DNA from 2 places in the Streptomyces sp. SDT5-1 genome. Region 1 is predicted to be linked to the other one. Evidence: riboswitches for the same ligand, from Rfam matches in the RefSeq annotation. Region 1 holds a riboswitch; the other holds the start of a gene.
What was found. Region 1 has a riboswitch for glycine ahead of gcvT (glycine cleavage system aminomethyltransferase GcvT). Riboswitches for the same ligand answer to the same signal wherever they lie in the genome.
Positions count from the first base shown of each region.

Region 2: another riboswitch for glycine. It lies ahead of gcvP (aminomethyl-transferring glycine dehydrogenase); the one in region 1 lies ahead of gcvT (glycine cleavage system aminomethyltransferase GcvT).

Region 1 covers NZ_CM125963.1:5,731,946-5,742,884, reverse strand. The annotation lists gene ACTWJ8_RS26580 (ABC transporter permease) at 1-61, opposite strand, end outside; gene ACTWJ8_RS26575 (ABC transporter substrate-binding protein) at 179-1,948, opposite strand; gene ACTWJ8_RS26570 (ABC transporter permease) at 2,058-3,062, opposite strand; gene ACTWJ8_RS26565 (enhanced serine sensitivity protein SseB C-terminal domain-containing protein) at 3,363-4,136, opposite strand; gene ACTWJ8_RS26560 (enhanced serine sensitivity protein SseB) at 4,263-5,087, opposite strand; gene ACTWJ8_RS26555 (AAA family ATPase) at 5,202-5,858, opposite strand; glycine riboswitch at 5,988-6,087, shown strand; glycine riboswitch at 6,088-6,188, shown strand; gene gcvT (glycine cleavage system aminomethyltransferase GcvT) at 6,245-7,360, shown strand; gene gcvH (glycine cleavage system protein GcvH) at 7,426-7,803, shown strand; gene glyA (serine hydroxymethyltransferase) at 7,812-9,074, shown strand; gene ACTWJ8_RS26535 (L-serine ammonia-lyase) at 9,240-10,610, shown strand; gene ACTWJ8_RS26530 (L,D-transpeptidase) at 10,615-10,939, opposite strand, start outside.
Region 2 covers NZ_CM125963.1:1,782,531-1,793,469, reverse strand. The annotation lists gene ACTWJ8_RS08455 (small basic family protein) at 1-91, shown strand, start outside; gene ACTWJ8_RS08450 (DUF881 domain-containing protein) at 97-1,074, shown strand; gene ACTWJ8_RS08445 (FHA domain-containing protein) at 1,196-2,050, shown strand; gene ftsR (transcriptional regulator FtsR) at 2,078-2,806, shown strand; gene ACTWJ8_RS08435 (bifunctional nuclease family protein) at 2,893-3,366, shown strand; gene ACTWJ8_RS08430 (MerR family transcriptional regulator) at 3,560-4,180, shown strand; gene ACTWJ8_RS08425 (DNA polymerase IV) at 4,227-5,663, shown strand; gene ACTWJ8_RS08420 (PRC-barrel domain-containing protein) at 5,606-5,980, opposite strand; glycine riboswitch at 6,113-6,208, shown strand; gene gcvP (aminomethyl-transferring glycine dehydrogenase) at 6,394-9,279, shown strand; gene ACTWJ8_RS08410 (DUF5999 family protein) at 9,332-9,532, opposite strand; gene ACTWJ8_RS08405 (hypothetical protein) at 9,894-10,478, opposite strand.

The DNA of each region.
Region 1 (10,939 bases):
GCAAGACGATCAGCACCATCACAATGACGGCGCTCAAGCGCCGGATGAGGTAAGCAAGCACTGTGCGCGGCCCCTGGGCGGCCGGACCTCGGGTTGCGGGGTCCGGCCGCCTGCCGGGACCATCACCTGCCCTTCGGACTGGCGGGTATCGGCTGGTGTTTCAGCGAATCGGCGAGTGCTACTTGGTCACGCCGAGCTTGGCGTAGTCGTAGCGACCGCTCCAGGCGGGAGCCGAGTACGCGTTCGTCAGACGCGGTCCGCGCCAGGTGATGTTGGCCTCGTAGATGAACGGCATCCAGTAGGCCTGGTCGAGGATCCGGTGACCCATGTCGGTGTAGATGCTCTTCGCCTCGGCCTTGTCGGTCGTCTTCAGCGCGTCGTCGAACATCTTGTCGATCTTCGGGTCGTCGATCTGCGACTCGTTGTAGTTGCCGGTCTTCTGGATGAAGCGGCTGTCCCACAGCGGCTGGCCGTAGCCCTGGCCGGTGTTGAAGTCCGGGCCCCAACCGCTCATCGTCATGCCGTAGCCGCGCTCCTTGACCTTCTTCAGGTCGCCGGAGATCGAGGAGGCGTCGGCACCGGAGAAGGTGTCGATGGTCAGCTTGATGCCGACCTTGCCCAGCTGCTCCTGGAGCGCCTCGGCGGCGTCCTCCTCACCGGGCTGGTCGCTGCGCGCGGTCAGCACGGTCGAGAAGCCGCTCGGCTTGCCGCACTTCTTCAGCTCTTCCTTGGCCTTGGCCAGGTCCGGCTTGCCCTTGCGCGCCACCACTCCGTACGGGTCGTACGAGTCGTCGTGGCCCGGAACCGCCTTCGGGAAGGGGTTGTTGGCGATCTTGCCGGCCGCGACCTCGCCACCGCGGGTCTGCTGGAGGCTCTTGAAGTCGGTGGCGTAGAAGACGGCCTTGCGGCAGTTGACGTTGTCCATCGGCTTGGTCGTGGTGACCAGGGCGACGTAACGGACGAACGGCGTCTGCATGTTGTCGACGTCGGCCTTGTGGTCGGTCACGGCGGTGGTGCGGCCGGACTGGGTCATGCCGGTGCCGTTGAGGTCGACGTCGTACTCGCCGGCCATCAGGTTCTTGTCGTTCTCTTCGAGATTCTTGTTGATCGCGACCGTGATCTTGTCGGGCAGCGCCGGGTTGTTCGGGTCCGAGGACTTCTTCCACGCCTTGTTGCGGACCAGCACGATCGACTTGTTCGCCTTGTGCGACTGGATCTTGTACGGGCCGTTGGAGAGCGGCTTGGTCGTGTACTTCTCGCGGGTGTCGGCCGAGGCCTTCACGGCGGAGCCGGACGGCATGGCGAGCATCTGCTCGAAGTCGCTGTTGGGCTGCGGGAGATGGAAGACGATCGTGTTGTCGTCGGGCGTCTCGATCGCCTTCAGGCCCAGCTTGTCCTTGGACTTGTCCTTGTACGGGCCCTTGTACTCGCCCTTGGGGTCGAGGACCTGCTTCAGGTAGACGGGACCGCCGGTGATGACGTCGTCCGCCCAGATGCGCTCGATGCCGTACTTGATGTCCTTGGAGGTCAGCTTGGAGCCGTCCTCCCAGGTCAGACCGTCACGCAGCTGGTACGTGTAGGTCTTGCCGCCATCGGTGATCTTGGCCATGTCCTTGGCCATGTCGGGGACCAGCGCGTTGCCCGCGGCGCCCGGCTTGGTGTCGTACGTGACCAGGGTGCGGTTGTAGAACCGCATGAAGTCCCACGCCATGCCGAAGTAGGCGCGCTGCGGGTCAAAGCTGTCCAGGTCCTGCTTGGCGACCATGCGGAGCGTGCCGCCCGTCTTGGTCGACTTGTTGGCGATCTTGCCGATGGCGGCGTTGTAGCCGGCGCCCTTCGACTTGTCGTCGCTGTCGCCGCCACCGCCACAGGCGGTGACCGTGAGCGCCGAGGCGGCCACGAGGGCCGCGGCGGCCGTCATCCGTCGACTCTGGAAACCTTTGGGCATTCTTCTCGCATCCTCCGGGATTCGCGGCCCCCGGCCTTGCGGCCGCAGGGCCATGGGGGACATACAGGGAGTGCTCCTGACGGGACGGCAGGGGCAGTGAACTGGGTGTCTATCGGGTGCCCTTGGGGTCGAGCGCGTCGCGCAGGCCGTCCCCGAAGAGGTTGAAGGCCAGCACGGTGATGAAGATCGCCACGCCAGGGAAGACCATGAACATCGGGTCGTGCTCGTAGGTGCCGAGCGCGTCCCGCAGCATGCCGCCCCACGAGGCGGTCGGCGGCCGGACACCGGCGCCGAGGAAGCTGAGCGCCGCCTCCGTGAGGATGTTGGTGGGGATCATCAGCGTGGTGTACACGGTGATGGGCGCCACCAGGTTCGGCAGCAGTTCGCGGAAGAGGATGTGCCGGGATCCGCCGCCGAGGCTGCGCGCCGCCTCCACGTACTCCCGCTCGCGCAGCGAGAGCGTCTGGCCGCGCACGATCCGGCCGATGTACGGCCAGCCGAAGAAGCCGATCACCATGATCAGGATCATGATGCGGACGCCGCTGCCGGTCAGTCCGAGCAGGTCGTTGGGGAGCACGGAGACCAGGGAGATGATGAAGAGGAGCTGCGGGAAGGAGAGCAGCACGTCCATCACGCGGCTGATGATCGCGTCCACCCAGCCGCCGAAGTACCCGGCGATGATGCCGAAGAAGGTGCCGAGCACGACGGCGACGACCGCGGCGAGGACGGCGACCAGCATCGAGACGCGGGTGCCGTAGACGATGCGGCTGAAGATGTCGCGGCCCTTGTTGGGCTCCACGCCGAAGAGGTGATCGGCGCTGACGCCGCCCAGCGCGCCCTTCGGCAGGTTGGTCAGCTCGTCCAGCTTGTCCTGGTGGAACTCGTTCGGCGGGTGGCCGAGCAGGCTGACGATGAGCGGGGCGAACACCGCGACCAGGACGAGGAGGACGACAACGATGCCACCGCCGAGGGCGACCTTGTCGCGCTTGAGCCGGTTCCAGGCGATCTGCTTGAGCGACCGGCCCTCGACCTTGCGGCCGCCGTCTCCCTTGACAGGCTCGACCGGTGCGCTCGGTTCCGCTTCTGCGCTCGTGTCGTGCAATGGTGCCGTCATCGTGGCAGGGACCCCTCTCAACCGGCGGTGACCGGCCCGCACTTGCCGCTGTGGCGGCTTGGTTCAGTCCGTCGTACACAGAGGCGAAGCCCCCTTGGAGCGGGAGTCTTCAACCTGGGCGCGATCTGTTGCCAGACTTGACGGCGAAAGGATGCCTAAACGTGATGCTGGCTGGGGTGTTCCGTTATCCGGACTGCCGTGAACGGGGGTCGGACGGTGGGCAGTTGGGGCGTTAGGGGTGAACTCCGCCCTTGACCCCACCAGTTGGTGAGGAACCTGCCCATACCGGGCTACACGAGGTCAGGCGTGCGAGGGCGGGTAGCCGTAGCCCGTCGGGCTGGGGGCCGCGTCGCGGTCGTAGAAGGGGCGGGCCTGGCGGAGCCACATGGCGACGGGGTCGTACTCGTCCGACATCGCGACCGTGGAGACCGGGAGGCCCTCGGGGACCGCGGGGATGGACTGCTGCATCATCGCGCGGACGGCGTCCACGGACGCCGGCGACGTGTCGTACACGTCGAGGCCGATGGCGAGGTACGGGGCGCCGAGCGCGGGCTGGACCCATGCGCGGCGCAGCGAGCGGACCGCCGTCGTCCGGTGCGCGTTCTGCGTGAGCACCGCGTAGAACTGGGGGATCTCGATCGTGGGTTCCGACAGGCGCAGGGGCCCGGCGGGCTGGCGGTCGAGGCCGCCCGCGATACGGCGCAGATCCAGCCACGGGATGCCGACGCCGCCGCCCGGCGCGTGCGGATTCAGCCAGAGCCCGTAGTGGTCCGGGTACAGCGTGCGCGCCGCGTCGACGCCGCTCACCACCTCGTACGCCCGGGACCAGCCGGAGGCGGAGAGCTCCTGGGCGGACGTCACGCAGGGGGCGTACGAAAAGCCGTCCACCTCCATGTTCCCGTACTGGGCGTCGGGGGATCCGGCCTGGCCGTGCCAGAGCAGCATCCAGACCTGCCCGGCCGCGGGGTCGGCGAGGGCCTTGAGGAGCGCCTCGTACGCGTCGTAGCGCCCGGGAGTCACCTGGCGCAGCATGTGCTCGACCTGTCCGGCCGCGGCCGTGCCCGACGCACTCACCCGTAACCGCCCCTTCGGCTCTTCAATACGTCCGTGTTCCACACATGGCCGGAAAGCGAAGCGCCGACCGGTCACGTCATGAAACCAGCTTAAGCGGCGATACTGACACCGACTTGACGGACGCCGTCACCCTTCTCGTACGTAGAACGGCCGTACGTGTGTACGCAGCCAGTCCGCGACGGGGTCCTGCGTCACGTCCAGGAACACCATGTTGACGGCCCACGGCACGGGCACCCGGCCCAGCGCGCGCCCCAGCGCGTCCAGCGGCAGGTCCCGCGCGGCCCCCGCCGCACCGGCCGCCTGCGCCAGCTCCACGCCGATGAACAGGGAGGGCTCCGTGTCCTCCACCTTCGCCAGGCAGCGCCGCGCGCTCAGCACCGTGCCGATCCCCTCGAACTCCTCGCGCACCGCCGCGAGGAAGTCCACCGGGTCGACCTGCCAGTCCGGCTCCGACAGCACCACACGGCCGCCTGTCGCGGGCCCGTCGAGCGGGGTGCGCCCGCTGCGGGCCAGCTCGGCGACGGCCGGCGGCGGCAGCGGCACGCCCACCGTGCCGTCGGGGTTCACGGCGATGCCGACCTGCGGCGGAAGCCCGCGGGCGAACTCCACGGCCGGGGCGATCGTGCAGTCCATCCGGCCGCCGGTGACCGCCATGAACTGCTGCTCGGAGCTGAACACCGGGACGTAGGCCTGTCCCTCGATCTCCAGGCTCGGCAGGTCGAGATCGCGGCTGGCGTTCGAACCGCCCTTGGGCAGCGGGATCCAGACATGGCTGCGGCCCAGCGCCTCGACGATCCGTCCCGCCGCCGAGCCGCCCGCGTCCTGGCCGAGGGCCGCGGCGAGGATCTCCTCCAGCTCGTTCGCGGGCCAGCCCTGCGCCGGGTGCGCGTACGCGCCCTCGTGCCCCTGGGCGTGACCGTGACCCGGCTCGGGGGTGCCTGGGAACTCCATGACTGCCATCAACCTCTGCTGTTCTGCCCGCTGCTGTGCCCGCGCGGACCCGTCCGCGCCCGCGCACCCGACCTTAGCCCGTGCATACAAACGTACGCGGCGCGTCCCCCGCCCTCAGCGGCCGTCGCCGAAGGTGATCCCGCCCAGCGCCTCCGTCGCCGCCCGGTCGAGCAGCACCGCCGACGCCATCCCGGCCGGCAGTTCGCCCCGCTCGGTCGAGCTGACGAGCGCGCCGACCGCGCGGCGGTGCCGGGCGAACGCGTACCGGGACACCCCGCGGCCGCGCTCCCGCTGGCCGTCAAGGGCCGTGTCCTCCGGCACGTCGAGCAGCATCAGGTGGACGGCGACCCCGCGCCGCCGCGCCGTGCGGATCACCCAGCGGCGCACCCACGCCTGCGTACCGCAGTCGTGCACGACGACGCTCGCGCCCGAGCGCATCGCCCGCCTGAGCCCCGCGTAGTGCGCGATCCGGACCAGCGGCCGGTACAGCGCGTACGGCAGGAAGCGCGGCATCCGGGCCGCCCAGCGCTCCCTGGTGTCCTGCGAGTCGATGCGGACCTCCGTGACGGCCCGCCGCATCAGCGTCGACTTGCCGCTGCCGGGCAGCCCCGAGAGCACGACCAGGTCGCCCGCCGCGAACGCGAGCCGCCGCGGTGTGTGCCCGCGCCGCCCGCGCAGGTCCCGCACCGAGCGCTGGCCGGGAATCCGCACCCCGGCGACCGCCGGCGCCGATGCCGACACCGCGTATGCCCCCGCCACTGCCTTGTGCACCGTGATCGTCCTCCCCGTTCGGTCACGTCACCCCTGCCCCTCGAGTGTAAAGAGAAGGTAATGCCCCTCAAGGGGTTTCCCTGTCCGACCGGCATGCAATGATGTGCGCGCAACTGCATACCGGCCGCTTGAATCCGCGCGGGAGAGTTCCGGGTACCCATCGGTCCCCGGACGCCGAAGGAGCAAGTTCCTCCCTTGAATCTCTCAGGCCCCGTACCGCGCGGGCGAGGCAGATCTGAAAAGTGGGGCGCCTTTGTGACACGGCGCCCCCACCCAAGGTGCAAGCCCCTCGGGGCGAACCTCTCAGGTTCCGATGACAGATGGGGAGGACGTCTCGTGTTCCGAGACTCCGCCATCGCCGTCATGCCACCGGGAGCACACCAGCCATGACCCGCACCACCGCACTGGACGCCCTGCACCGCTCGCTGGGCGCCACGATGACCGACTTCGCCGGCTGGGACATGCCGCTGCGCTACGCGAGCGAGCGCGACGAGCACAACGCCGTGCGCACGGCGGCAGGGCTCTTCGACCTCTCCCACATGGGCGAGATCACGGTGACCGGGCCCCAGGCCGTGGACCTGCTCAACCGCGCCCTCGTCGGCAACATCGGCTCCGTCGGCCCCGGCCGCGCCCGGTACACGATGATCTGCCGCGAGGACGGCGGGATCCTCGACGACCTGATCGTGTACCGGCTCGGCGAGACCGAGTACATGGTGGTCGCGAACGCGGGCAACGCGCAGGTCGTCCTCGACGCCCTCACCGAGCGCGCCGCCGGCTTCGACGCCGAGGTCCGCGACGACCGCGACGCGTACGCGCTGCTCGCCGTGCAGGGCCCGAACTCCGCGACGATCGTGAAGTCCGTCACGGACGCCGACCTGGACGGCCTCAAGTACTACGCGGGTCTGCCCGGCACCGTCGCCGGCGTGCCGGCGCTCATCGCGCGCACCGGCTACACGGGCGAGGACGGCTTCGAGCTGTTCGTCTCCCCCGCCGACGCCGAGAAGCTGTGGCAGGCGCTGACCGAGGCGGGCGCCGCGCACGGCCTCGTCCCCTGCGGCCTGTCCTGCCGGGACACGCTGCGCCTGGAGGCGGGCATGCCGCTGTACGGGCACGAGCTGACGACGGACCTCACGCCCTTCGACGCCGGGCTCGGCCGCGTCGTGAAGTTCGAGAAGACCTCGCACGGCGACGACTTCGTGGGCCACGACGCCCTCAAGGAGGCCGCCGCGAAGGCCGAGGCCAACCCGCCCCGCAAGCTCGTCGGCCTGATCGCCGAGGGCCGCCGCGTGCCGCGCGCCGGAATGTCGGTCGTCGCGGACGGACAGGTGATCGGCGAGGTCACCTCCGGCGCCCCCTCCCCGACGCTCGGCAAGCCGATCGCGATGGCGTACGTGGACGCGGCGCACGCCGAGCCGGGCACGGCCGGTGTCGGTGTCGACATCCGCGGCACGCACGAGGCGTACGAGGTCGTGGCCCTGCCCTTCTACAAGCGTCAGAAGTAGCCCGCGCCCGCCCGGGTCTCCCCCTCTGTCACCAGCACCTTCCCGCGTACAGGAGAATTCGCATCATGAGCAACCCCCAGCAGCTGCGTTACAGCAAGGAGCACGAGTGGCTGTCGGCCGTCGAGGACGGCGTGGCGACGGTCGGCATCACCGAGCACGCGGCCAACGCGCTCGGCGACATCGTGTTCGTCCAGCTTCCCGAGGTCGGCGACTCCATCACGGCGGGCGAGACCTGCGGTGAGCTGGAGTCCACCAAGTCCGTCTCCGACCTGTACTCCCCCGTCACCGGCGAGGTCACCGAGACCAACCAGGACGTCGTCGACGACCCGGCGCTCGTGAACTCCGCTCCGTTCGAGGGCGGCTGGCTGTTCAAGGTCCGGCTCAGCGACGAGCCCAAGGACCTGCTCTCCGCCGACGAGTACACCGAGTTCTCCGGGAGCTGACCCCACCGATGTCCGTACTGAACGAATCCCTGCACGAGCTCGACCCCGAGGTCGCCGTCGCGGTCGACGCCGAGCTGAAGCGCCAGCAGTCGACGCTCGAGATGATCGCGTCGGAGAACTTCGCCCCGGCCGCCGTCATGGAGGCCCAGGGCTCGGTCCTCACCAACAAGTACGCGGAGGGCTACCCCGGCCGCCGCTACTACGGCGGCTGCGAGCACGTCGACGTCACCGAGCAGATCGCCATCGACCGCGTGAAGGCGCTCTTCGGTGCCGAGTACGCGAACGTGCAGCCGCACTCCGGCGCCTCCGCGAACCAGGCCGCGCTCTTCGCCATCGCCAAGCCGGGCGACACCATCCTCGGCCTGGACCTGGCGCACGGCGGCCACCTCACGCACGGCATGCGCCTGAACTTCTCCGGCAAGCAGTTCAACGTGGTCCCGTACCACGTGGACGACGCCGGCCTGGTCGACATGGCCGAGGTCGAGCGGCTCGCCAAGGAGCACCGCCCGAAGGTGATCATCGCCGGCTGGTCCGCGTACCCGCGCCAGCTGGACTTCGCCGAGTTCCGTCGCATCGCCGACGAGGTCGAGGCGTACCTGTGGGTCGACATGGCGCACTTCGCGGGCCTCGTGGCCGCGGGCCTGCACCCGAACCCGGTCCCCTACGCCGACGTCGTCACGTCCACGACGCACAAGACGCTCGGCGGTCCGCGCGGCGGCATCATCCTCGCCCGCAACAAGGACTTCGCGAAGAAGCTGAACTCGGCCGTCTTCCCGGGCTTCCAGGGCGGTCCGCTCGAGCACGTGATCGCGGCCAAGGCCGTCTCCTTCAAGGTCGCGGCCTCGGAGGACTTCAAGGAGCGCCAGCAGCGCACGATCGAGGGCGCCCAGATCCTCGCCGAGCGTCTGACGACCCCGGAGTCCCGCGCGGCGGGCGTCAACGTGCTGTCCGGCGGCACCGACGTGCACCTGGTCCTCGTCGACCTGCGCGAGTCGGAGCTCGACGGCCAGCAGGCCGAGGACCGCCTCCACGAGGTCGGCATCACGGTCAACCGCAACGCCGTCCCGAACGACCCGCGCCCGCCGATGGTCACCTCCGGCCTCCGGATCGGCACCCCGGCCCTCGCCACCCGCGGCTTCCGGGCTGAGGACTTCCGCGAGGTCGCCGACGTCATCGCGCTCGCCCTCCAGCCGACGTACGACGCCGAGGCGCTCAAGGCCCGCGTGACCGCTCTGGCCGAGAAGCACCCGCTGTACCCCGGCCTGAAGTAATTCGGCCCGGATTACGTACCCTTTCGTAGGTACGTCCGGACGGGGCACCCGCACACTGGAACCACCAGGAGAACAGTGAGCGCGGTGCCCCGCCCGCTTCCACCGCACCGCACTCCCGCACGTCCGGCAGACAACGGCGTCTACCACCATCTTTGGAGTCCCACCGTGGCCATCTCGGTCTTCGACCTGTTCTCGATCGGCATCGGCCCGTCCAGCTCGCACACGGTCGGCCCGATGCGCGCGGCCCGCATGTTCGCGCGGCGCCTCAAGAACGAGGGCCTGCTGGCCCACACCGCCTCCGTCCGCGCCGAGCTGTACGGATCGCTCGGCGCCACCGGGCACGGACACGGCACCCCGAAGGCCGTGCTGCTCGGCCTTGAGGGCGACTCGCCGCGCACCGTCGACGTCGAGAAGGCCGACGAGCGCGTGGAGACGATCAAGGAGAAGGGCCGCCTGAACCTGCTCGGCGCCCACGAGATCGCGTTCTCCTTCGACGACGACCTGATCCTGCACCGCCGCAAGGCCCTGCCGTACCACGCGAACGGCATGACGCTGTGGGCGTACGACGCCGAGGGCGAGGAGCTGCTCTCCAAGACGTACTACTCGGTGGGCGGCGGCTTCGTCGTCGACGAGGACGCCGTGGAGGGCGAGAACCCGATCGTCCCCGACGACACGGTCCTCAAGTACCCCTTCCGCACCGGCGACGAGCTGCTCCGCCTCACCCGCGAGACCGGCCTGTCCATCCCGGCGCTGATGCTGGAGAACGAGAAGGCCTGGCGCACCGAGGACGAGATCCGCGAGGGCCTCCTCGACATCTGGCGCGTCATGCAGGCCTGCGTCTCCCGCGGCATGTCCCACGAGGGCATCCTGCCCGGCGGCCTCAAGGTCCGCCGCCGCGCCGCCGGATCGGCCCGCAAGCTGCGCGCCGAGGGCGACCCCGTGGCCCACGCCATGGAGTGGATCACCCTCTACGCGATGGCCGTGAACGAGGAGAACGCGGCGGGCGGCCGGGTCGTCACCGCCCCGACGAACGGCGCGGCCGGCATCATCCCCGCCGTCCTGCACTACTACGTGAACTTCGTGCCGGGCGCCGACGAGGACGGCGTCGTCCGCCTGCTGCTCACCGCGGGCGCCATCGGCATGCTGTTCAAGGAGAACGCCTCGATCTCCGGCGCCGAGGTCGGCTGCCAGGGCGAGGTCGGCTCCGCCTGCTCCATGGCGGCGGGCGCGCTCGCCGAGGCCCTCGGCGGCTCCCCGGAGCAGGTCGAGAACGCGGCCGAGATCGGCATGGAGCACAACCTCGGCCTCACCTGCGACCCCGTCGGCGGCCTCGTCCAGATCCCCTGCATCGAGCGCAACGGCATGGCGGCGGTCAAGGCCGTCACCGCGGCGAAGATGGCGCTGCGCGGCGACGGCTCGCACAAGGTGTCCCTGGACAAGGTCATCAAGACGATGCGGGACACCGGCGCCGACATGTCGGTCAAGTACAAGGAGACGGCGCGGGGCGGCCTCGCGGTCAACATCATCGAGTGCTGAGCCCCTACCGGCCTGTGGTCTGGAGGGCGCTGGTCGTGCCCTCCCCCGACGCGCTGCCCGCGAGCCAGTCGCTCCAGCTGAGGTTGAAGGACGCGTAGCCGTTGTCGGCGGGGGCCTTCGCGCGGGGCGAGCCGGTGATCGTCACCGGGTCGCCCTGCTTCACCTGGTCGTAGAACCACTTGGCGTCGGACAACGACAGGTGGACGCAGCCGTGCGAGCCGCGGGCGCTGCCGCTGCCCGGGTTCGGGTCGCCGGTCGAGTAGTGGACGTACGTGCCGGACTGAGTGAGGTGGACGTCCCAGGGCAGCGTCAGGTCGTAGTAGTCGGGG
Region 2 (10,939 bases), 3.9 Mb from region 1:
CGCCCAGCTGTCGACCGGTGTCGTCGTGGTGCTCGGCATCCGCATCTTCTCCAACGCGGCCGCGATCCGGCGGCACGTGTTCCGGGCGTGAGGCCGATGAGTCAGGACGAGAACGCAGAGAACGCCGAGAACACGGAGTCCGCGGAGAGCCGCGAGAACCGTCAGGACGGCGAGGGCCGCGAGCAGTTGCGCAGGGAACTGCCGGCGGAGGTCCCGCCGGAGGCCCGTACGGAGAAGGCGAAGGCGCAGCAGGTGCCCGAGCCGGAACCCGAGCCCGCGCCGGCCGAGCGCGAGGAGGCCGAGGCCGAGCGGCCAGACGCGGCGGGTTCGCACGTCGAGGAGCCGGAGCTGACCGGAAGGCAGCGGCTCGTGAAGGGTCTGTGGCCGCCGCGCGCGTCGCGCGCCCAGCTCATCATGGCCGTGCTGCTGTTCGTGCTGGGGCTCGGGCTCGCCATCCAGGTGCGGTCCACCAGCGACAACAGCGCGCTGCGCGGTGCCCGTCAGGAGGATCTTGTCCGCATTCTCGATGAACTGGACGATCGAACTCAGCGTCTTGAGGATGAGAAGCAAGGTCTCGAGGACCAGCGGTCCGAGCTGGAGAGCAGTTCGGACCAGGCGAACGAGGCCCGCAAGCAGACGGCCGAGAAGCAGAAGCAGCTCGGCATCCTCGCGGGCACGACCGCCGCGCAGGGCCCCGGGATCACCATGACCGTCACTGACACGAAGGGGGCCGTGGAGGCGGACATGCTGCTCGACGCGGTCCAGGAGCTGCGCGCTGCGGGCGCGGAGGCGATCCAGGTGAACGGGGTCCGCGTCGTGGCCAACACGTATCTGACGGACGGCAGTGGCGGGAAGGGGGTCAGTGTGGACGGGCACGACATCAGTCGCCCCTACCGGTTCAAGGTCATCGGCAAGCCGCAGGACCTCGAGCCGGCCCTGAACATCCCCGGAGGTGTGGTGCAGACGCTGGAGAAGGAGCAGGCCACGGTGGACGTGCGCCGTTCGGACAAGATCGTCGTAGATGCCTTGCGATCCGCGCAACGGCCTGATTACGCTCGGTCGTCCTCCGAGTGAGGCGGAGGTGCATGGTGAACACCGTGCGAGGGCATGACGTTGCGGGGGGTCGCCGCAGCAAGGGTGGGGTGCGTGGTGGAAACTGTTTGGCGGATACGGACGTTGTGAGGGTGTCCGTGTCATTGATGTACGCGATGTACGCCGATGTGTGCAGTCAGGGTTCGTCCTGCCCCACGGGCGGGTCTGTTTCGGTCAAGGGGAATCGCCCGTGAAGTTGTTTGCGAAGTTGTTCGGCAAGAGCGCACGTGAGGACAACCGTCATCGTGCGCCGCGCCAAGGAGACGCGCCGGAGACCCAGGTGGGCGAGCGCCCGCTGTTCCGCGACCAGGTCGCGGGAGACAATTCGGGCGGACAGGGCGCGTCGTCTGTTGACCCTGCCGGTTCCGGCCGCATAGGTTTCGGAGAACCGTCAACCTCAAGTACGGGTGGAGAGTTCGGCATGTCGGCCCTGGTGTGTACGAGGTGCGGAAACCGGAACGGGGAGAACAGCCGGTTCTGCTCCAACTGCGGTGCGCCGCTGCGCGGTGGCGCGGCGCCGGAGGGGCCGTCCGAGACGACGTCCACGATCTCCATCTCCGGCCTCGAGTCCTACGACCCGGAGGCGACGGGCCAGACGCAGCTCCCGGCCCTCTCGCCCGAGGCGCAGGCTGCCGTCGACGCCCTGCCGCTGGGCTCGGCGCTCCTGGTGGTGCGGCGCGGTCCGAACTCGGGCAGCCGCTTCCTCCTGGACGGCGAGCTGACCACCGCGGGCCGGCACCCGCAGAGCGACATCTTCCTGGACGACGTGACCGTGTCGCGCCGCCACGTGGAGTTCCGTCGCCTCCAGGACGGCTCGTTCACCGTCGCCGACGTCGGCAGCCTCAACGGCACGTATGTGAACCGTGAGCGCATCGACTCGGTGACGCTGAACAACGGGGACGAGGTGCAGATCGGCAAGTACCGGCTGGTGTTCTACGCGAGCCAGCGCGGTATCTGAACCGTCCGCGACCCTTCAGGAAGGTCCATGCTGCACACGACGAGTGGCGGCGCCCCGAGCGGCGCCGCCACCACGGACAGTCGGCTGATGAGCATCGGCACCGTACTGAACGTGCTCCGAGAAGAGTTTCCCGAAGTCACGATTTCCAAGATCCGGTTCCTGGAGTCCGAGGGCCTCGTCGAGCCCCGGCGCACGCCTTCCGGGTACCGGAAGTTCAGCTCCGACGACGTCGAGCGGCTGGCCCACGTGCTGCGCATGCAACGGGACCACTACCTGCCGCTGAAGGTCATCAAGGAGCAGCTCGACGCCATGGAGCCGGGCGAGAGCCTGACCGTGCCCGCGCCGGGACGCCCCGGCGACGCGGAGGGCGGCGCCGAGGTGCCGACGGCCGCGCGGGTCGGGCGGGACGAATTGCTGGCGGCCGTCGGCGTCGAGGAGCACGAGCTCGACGAATGGGAGTCGTACGGGCTCCTCACTCCACTGCCGGACGGCGGCTACGACGCGTCCGCCGTGTCGGTCGCCGAGCTGATCGGCGAGCTGGCCCGGTTCGGCATCGGGCCGCGCCACCTGCGGGTCATGCGGGCGGCCGCGGACCGCGAGGCGGGCCTCGTGGACCAGGTGGTGGCGCCGCTGAAGGTGCACCGCAACCCGCAGACGCGGGCGCACGCGGAGGCCCGCGCGAAGGAGCTGGCCGGCCTCACGGTGAAGCTCCATTCCGCCCTCGTACAGACCGCGCTCGGGGTGCGTCTGCCCTGATCGTGGGCGCGGGTGAGCGCCGATGGCCCGGCCCTCGGTGGATCCCCGACTACCCAAACCGGCCGGGCACGTCCTAGGGTTGCTGTGTGAACGAGCTCGACGTCGTAGGTGTCCGGGTCGAAATGCCCTCCAACCAGCCGATCGTGCTCCTGCGTGAAGTGGGAGGCGAACGGTACCTCCCCATCTGGATCGGACCGGGGGAGGCGACCGCGATCGCCTTCGCCCAGCAGGGCATGGCGCCCGCGCGTCCGCTGACGCACGACCTGTTCAAGGACGTCCTTGAGGCGGTCGGCCAGGAGCTCACGGAAGTGCGCATCACGGACCTGCGCGAAGGCGTCTTCTACGCGGAACTGGTGTTCGCGAGCGGGGTCGAGGTCAGCGCCCGCCCGTCCGACGCCATAGCCCTCGCGCTGCGCACCGGAACGCCGATCTTCGGCAGTGACGGGGTCCTGGACGACGCGGGGATCGCGATCCCCGACGAGCAGGAGGACGAGGTGGAGAAGTTCCGCGAGTTCCTCGACCAGATCTCTCCCGAGGACTTCGGCACCAACAGCCAGTGACCGTGCGGCCGGCGACCGGCTTCCGGTCGTCGAGCGGCGGCTGCCTCAAGACATTCGGCTAGCCTTTCCCGGCGGTGGGTCACGGGAAACCACTCTTAGGGTGATTATCACTCGGCGTGCCGAGTGTGGCGTTCGTTGACGCACCCCCTGTGACTGCCTACCGTCGATGAGGCAGGTCAAAGAGGAGGTCGGCGTGAGAAGCAGCGGCGACGGTACGGCGACGGGCGGTCCGTACCGGTTTCACGGCAGCGCGGCCGATCACACTCCGCAGCGCCCGCAGGCCGTGCCTGTGGTGGCGGGGGACAGCGGCTCGGTCGCTTCGCAGCAGCTGGGATACCGGGGACCGACCGCGTGCGCGGCGGCCGGCATCACCTACCGGCAGCTCGACTACTGGGCCAGGACCGGACTCGTCGAACCGTCCGTGCGCGCGGCGTACGGATCGGGGACGCAGCGGCTCTACAGCTTCCGGGACGTCGTCGTCCTCAAGGTCGTCAAGCGCTTCCTGGACACCGGCGTCTCGCTCCAGAACATCCGGACCGCGGTGCAGCACCTGCGCGAGAGCGGCTTCCGGGACCTGGAGCGGATGACGCTCATGAGCGACGGCGCGACGGTCTACGAGTGCACGTCGCCCGACGAGGTGCACGATCTGCTCCAGGGCGGGCAGGGCGTCTTCGGGATCGCCGTCGGCGTCGTCTGGCGCGACGTGGAGGCGGCGCTGTCGCAGCTCCACGGAGAGCGCGTGGACACCGGCGAGACGATCGTGCCGCCGAACCCCACGGACGAGCTGGCGAGGCGGCGCAACCGGGCCGTGTGAGGGCCGATCGGCCGCGTTGTCAGTGCCGTAGGGCAGCATCGGACATGTGAGAACAGCGCCCACGATCCTGCATCTCGACATGGATGCCTTCTACGCCTCGGCGGAGCAGGCGGCCAAGCCGAGCCTGCGCGGGAAAGCGGTGGTCGTGGGCGGCCTCGGCCCGCGCGGCGTCGTGGCCACGGCGTCGTACGAGGCGCGGAAGTTCGGGGTGCACTCGGCGATGCCGATGGGGCAGGCGCGCCGGCTCGCCCCGCATGCCGCGTACCTCGTGCCGCGCTTCCGGCTGTACCGGTCGATCAGCGAGCAGGTGATGGGCCTCCTGGGGGCTCTCTCGCCGTTGGTGGAACCCCTGAGCCTGGACGAGGCGTTCGTGGATCTGGAGGCCGGTGAGGCGGCCTGGGACGCCGATTCCGCGGAGGCCGTCGGGTACCGGCTGCGGGCGGACATCCGGCGGGTGACGGGTCTGACCGGTTCCGTGGGGCTCGCCGCGTCCAAGATGCTCGCGAAGATCGCCTCAGAGGAGGCCAAGCCGGACGGTCTCGTGCTGATACGCCCCGGCACCGAGCGCGAGCTGCTCGGCCCGCAGTCCGTGCGGATCCTGCCGGGTGTCGGGCCCGCGACGGGGGACCATCTGCGGCGTGCCGGGATCCTCACCGTGCAGGAGATCGCCGAGGCGGGCGAGGACGAGATGGTGCGGCTCCTGGGCAAGGCGCACGGCAGCCACCTGTACGAGATGGCGCTGGCGCGCGACGAGCGTCCCGTGGTCGCCGAGCGGGACTCGAAGTCGGTCTCGGTCGAGGACACGTACGACGTGGACATCCACGACCGGGTGCGGGTGCGCATGGAGGTGCGCAGGCTGGCCGACCGGTGCGTGGAGCGGCTCAGAGCCGCCGAGCGGTCGGGGCGGACGGTGGTGCTCAAGGTGCGGCGCTACGACTTCTCGACGCTGACGCGGTCGGAGACGCTGCGCGGGCCGACGGACGATCCGGGAGTGGTGCGGGAGGCGGCCGCGCGGCTCCTGGAGTCCGTGGACACGACGGGTGGCGTGCGGCTGCTCGGGGTCGGCGTCAGCGGCCTCGCGGACTTCACGCAGGAGGACCTGTTCGCGCAGTTCGCCGCGGCCGAGGAGGAGGCCGCCGCGGCAGCGGGGGAGCCGGAGGGCGCCGAGGTGCCGGCCGAGCCCGTGCAGGCGGTCGAGCCGGAGCCCGAGCCCGCCGAGCGGCGGTGGCTGGCCGGGCACGACGTGCGGCACACCGAGTTCGGGCCCGGCTGGGTGCAGGGGAGCGGCCTGGGGCGGGTCACGGTGCGCTTCGAGACGCCGTACGCGGCGGTGCCGGGCCGCGTGCGGACGTTCCGGGTCGACGATCCGGAGCTGGTGCCCGCGGAGCCGCTGCCGCTGGTGGAGGGCGGCGAAAGGGAGAGGGCTCAGGCCGGGTCGTCGTCGGCGCCCGCGACCTTGCCGAACGTGACGTCGGACGACTGAGGGGCCGTGATGTCGAGACCGTAGTGGTCGTAGAGCTGGAGTTCCTGCTCGGGGGAGAGGTGGCGGCCCACGCCGAAGTCGGGGGAGTCCTTGATGAGGGAGCGTTCGAAGGGCACCCGGAGCGTGCCGTCGACGAGTTCGCTGGGCTCGAGCGGGACGAAGGCGTCGCGGCTGAACAGGCCGGTCCGTATCGCCGCCCACTCGGGGACGCCCGTGGCGTCGTCCAGGTACACCTCGTCGATGGTGCCGATCTTGGCCCCGTCGCGGTCGAAGGCCTTGCGGCCGATCAGATTGCGCGGATCGACATCGGTCTGCACGGGCCCTCCAACTGATCGCGCGGATCGCAATGACCGCAACTGGTCTGTAACCACTACGAAAGAGCACATTGGGGAAGGCGGCCACTCGAGGGCTCGGGCCATGTCGCCGCTGGTAGGCTGGCAGATGGCTGTTGACCCCGTGCGGGAGAGTCCTCCGGCAGTCGTCGGGGGCGCCGAAGGAGCAAATCCTCCCCGGAATCTCTCAGGCTCACGTACCGCACGGACGAGGTCACTCTGGAAAGCAGGGCGGGGTGCACGGTTTCCGCTCTCACCGACGGTGCAAGCCGGTGTGTTCCGTGTTCTCGCGGGGTGGGCCGGTGAAGCTCTCAGGTTGAGATGACAGAGGGGGAGGCCGTCCGGGTACCCGCGCCGTGGTGCCCCTCGTAGGTCGCAATGACCAGGAGGCCTCCGCAATGACCGCCAACCGTATTCCGCTCTCCCACCTGGAGCGGGGAATCCCCTTCGAGCAGCGTCACATCGGTCCCGACGACGCCGCTCAGGCCAAGATGCTCGCGCAGGTCGGTTACGGCTCGCTCGACGAGCTGACCGCGGCCGCGGTGCCGGATGTGATCAAGAGCGCCGAGGCGCTGAACCTTCCGGACGCCCGCAGCGAGGCCGAGGTGCTCGCCGAGCTGACGTCGCTCGCCGAGCGCAACCAGGTGCTCGGCTCGATGATCGGCCTCGGCTACTACGGCACGTTCACGCCGCCGGTGATCCTGCGCAACGTCATGGAGAACCCGGCCTGGTACACGGCCTACACGCCGTACCAGCCGGAGATCTCGCAGGGCCGCCTGGAGGCGCTGCTCAACTTCCAGACCATGGTCGCCGAGCTGACCGGGCTGCCGACCTCGGGCTCCTCGCTGCTCGACGAGGGCACCGCCGCCGCCGAGGCCATGGCCCTCTCGCGCCGCGTCGGCAAGGTCAAGAACGGCGTGTACGTCGTCGACGCCGACGCCCTGCCGCAGACCATCGCCGTGATCCAGACGCGCGCCGAGCCCACGGGTGTCGAGATCGTCGTCGCCGACCTGAGCGAGGGCATCCCCGCCGAGGTCGCCGAGCGCGGCGTCGTCGGCGTGCTCGTGCAGTACCCGGGCGCCTCCGGTGCCGTCCGCGACATCAAGCCCGTGATCGACCAGGCGCACGAGCTGGGCGCCATCGTCACCGTCGCCGCCGACCTGCTGGCTCTGACGCTGCTGACCTCGCCCGGTGAGCTGGGCGCGGACATCGCCGTCGGTACGACGCAGCGCTTCGGCGTCCCGATGGGCTTCGGCGGTCCGCACGCCGGATACATGGCCGTGCGCGAGAAGTTCGCGCGCTCCCTGCCGGGCCGCCTCGTGGGCGTCTCCGTCGACGCCGACGGCAACAAGGCGTACCGCCTCGCCCTCCAGACCCGCGAGCAGCACATCCGCCGCGAGAAGGCGACCAGCAACATCTGTACGGCGCAGGTGCTGCTCGCCGTCATGGCCGGCATGTACGCCGTCTACCACGGACCCGACGGGCTGAAGTCCATCGCGCGGCGCACCCACCGCTACGCCACCCTGCTCGCCGCCGGGCTCACCGCGGGCGGCGTCGAGCTCGTGCACGGCGCGTACTTCGACACCGTCACGGCGCGCGTGCCGGGGAAGGCCGCCGAGGTCGTCTCCGCCGCGCGCGAGGCCGGTGTCAACCTGCGCCTCGTCGACGCCGACCACGTCTCCGTCGCCTGCGACGAGACCACCACGCGCGAGCAGCTGGGCGCCGTGTGGAACGCCTTCGGCGTCGAGGCCGACATCGAGGCGCTGGACGCCGAGGTCGAGGAGGCGCTGCCGGCCGGGCTGCTGCGCGAGGACGAGTACCTCACGCACCCCGTCTTCCACCAGTACCGCTCCGAGACCGCGATGCTGCGCTACCTGCGCCGGCTCGCCGACCGCGACTACGCGCTCGACCGCGGCATGATCCCGCTGGGCTCGTGCACCATGAAGCTCAACGCGACGACCGAGATGGAGCCGGTGACCTGGCCCGAGTTCGGCCAGCTGCACCCCTTCGTCCCGGCCGAGCAGGCGCAGGGCTACCTGACGCTCATCCGTGAGCTGGAGGAGCGGCTCGCCGAGGTCACCGGCTACGACAAGGTGTCGCTCCAGCCGAACGCCGGTTCGCAGGGCGAGCTGGCCGGTCTGCTCGCGGTCCGCGGCTACCACCGGGCGAACGGCGACGAGCAGCGCACCATCTGCCTCATCCCGTCCTCCGCGCACGGCACGAACGCGGCGAGCGCCGTGATGGCCGGCATGAAGGTCGTCGTCGTGAAGACCGCCGACGACGGCGAGGTCGACATCGAGGACCTGCGCGCCAAGATCGAGCAGCACGCCGAGCAGCTCGCCGTCCTGATGATCACGTACCCGTCGACGCACGGCGTCTTCGAGGAGCACGTCGCCGACATCTGCGCCGCCGTGCACGACGCGGGCGGCCAGGTCTACGTCGACGGCGCGAACCTCAACGCGCTGGTGGGCCTCGCCAAGCCGGGCCGCTTCGGTGGCGACGTCTCGCACCTGAACCTGCACAAGACCTTCTGCATCCCGCACGGTGGCGGCGGTCCCGGTGTGGGCCCGGTCGGCGTCCGCGAGCACCTCGCCCCGTACCTGCCGAACCACCCGCTCCAGCCGGCCGCGGGCCCGGAGACGGGCGTCGGCCCGATCTCCGCCGCACCGTGGGGCTCCGCCGGCATCCTGCCGATCTCCTGGTCGTACGTGCGGCTCATGGGCGGCGAGGGCCTGAAGCGGGCCACGCAGGTGGCGGTGCTCTCCGCGAACTACATCGCCAAGCGCCTCGAGCCGCACTTCCCGGTGCTCTACACGGGACCCGCGGGACTCGTCGCGCACGAGTGCATCGTGGACCTGCGCCCGATCAGCAAGGCGACCGGCGTCAGCGTCGACGACATCGCCAAGCGCCTCATCGACTACGGCTTCCACGCGCCGACCATGTCGTTCCCGGTCGCGGGGACGCTGATGATCGAGCCGACGGAGAGCGAGGACATCGAGGAGCTCGACCGGTTCTGCGACGCGATGATCGCGATTCGCGGCGAGATCGAGCGGGTCGCGTCCGGCGAGTGGCCCGCCGAGGACAATCCGCTGCGGAACGCTCCGCACACGGCGGGGATGCTCGGCGGCGAGTGGGACCACGCGTACAGCCGGGAAGAGGGTGTCTTCCCGGCCGGTGTGGTCGCCTCGGACAAGTACTGGCCGCCGGTCCGGCGCATCGACCAGGCGTTCGGCGACCGGAACCTGGTGTGCTCCTGCCCGCCGATCGACGCCTACGAGGGCTGATGTTCAAGGGGACTGCGCGGCCCTCGGTCGCGCAGTCCCGCTCGGCGGCCCGCTAGGCCGCCGTCACCACCGTGCCCAAGGGGCGGTGCGGGGCGATGATCCTGCCGTTGGGCAGCAGTTCGCCGGTGTCCTCGAAGAGCAGGACCCCGTTGCAGAGGAGGCTCCACCCCTGCTCGGGGTGGTGAGCCACGGGGAGCGCTGCTTCCCTGTCCTCGGATTCCGCTGTCGGGCAGGATGGCTGGTGCTGGCACATGGATGGGATCTTTCGCTGCGAAGTTGTCTCTATGACGTGGGCTGTGCTTGCTGTGCTGATGGTGCTCGACGTGCCGCGGCTTGAAGGAATGTTCATGGCCGCCCCCCGATGTCGTGAGTTCTGGAACCCAGTGTTGCCCTGTGGACGTCAATCCGCAGGGATTTCCTTGCAGCGGTCCTCATAGGTGGGAGACGCATCACCCGTGCGGACGGTTCAGTCCAACTCGACTGACCCTTCGGGTGGTTAGGAGTGGTCGGTACGGGCTAGTCCGCCCGGGCAGGGCTGTGCCCCGCGACCGGACGGCGGACGGTGCGGGGCACAGGCTTCGTGCGACCGGGGTCGTCGGCGGACCCCGGCCGGATCAGGCGAGCAGACCCAAGGGGGCCGGCGTGAGCCGGTGGGTGAGGACCGGCAGCAGCTCCGCCACCCGGTGCGGGCGGTACGGGGCGATGCCGGGCGGGGCGGGCGCCAGCGGGATCAGGATGTCGTCGGCGGCCGGGTGGCCGCGCTCGGGATCGGCGGCCGGATCGCCGTGCAGCCACAGCGTGAGCATGTAGAGCTCGGGGACCGAGAGCAGCCGGGGCTGATGGGCCTTGGGCAGCGCTTCGGCCTGGCGCAGGGCCCGCTCGGTCGAGCGGATGTACGGGCCCTCGAAGAAGTGCGAGAAGGCCCAGCCGTCGGGTGTGAGCATGGTGTCGGCCGCCGCCACCGCGCGCTCTCCGCAGCGGATCAGGAAACGCCAGCCGGTCAGCCGGGCCCTGGACGGCCCGGTGGCCTCGGTGATGTGGTCCAACACATGGAGCGGCAGGGGGAGTTCGGGGGTCGCGGGTCCCTGTGCGGCGCGCAGGGACGGGGTGCGGGCCTCGCGGACGGCGGTGGGGGAACCGAGGGCCGTGAGGACGCTGCGCAGGGCGGGCGCTGGGGTCGGTGGGACGTGCAGCGGCATGGTGGGTCGCCTCTCATTCGACAGGCACGTGACACGTGGTGCGAGGGCGGTGCGGGACGAGCGGACGGCGCTGTCTGCTGCGGGTGCACTGGGATGCGCGGGGCAGAGGGGGCGGGGCTCAGGACCGGACCCGGACCGAGGGTGCCAACTCTCTGTCTCGCCAGCGGAGTTTATACGACGCGTGTTCACAGGGTGTTTCCGCTAGCACGCCCCGTGAAGACCGCAAGACGCTATTCGGGCGTGTTCTCGCGGGGTTTTGTGGGTATTCTCCCCATATTCGCCGGTGCCGCCGTCCGTGACCTCGATGTCTTTCGGTCGAGCGGACGGCCTGTTCTTGTCGGCGTTTTTCACCAGGGCCGCGGTCCGAAGAATCTGCGGTCGGCCGCATGCCTAAGGAATGTGCCCGTGGGTAACTGGGTCGAGAGTACTGCCCCGCGGATCCGCGCGGGGCGTTATCGATC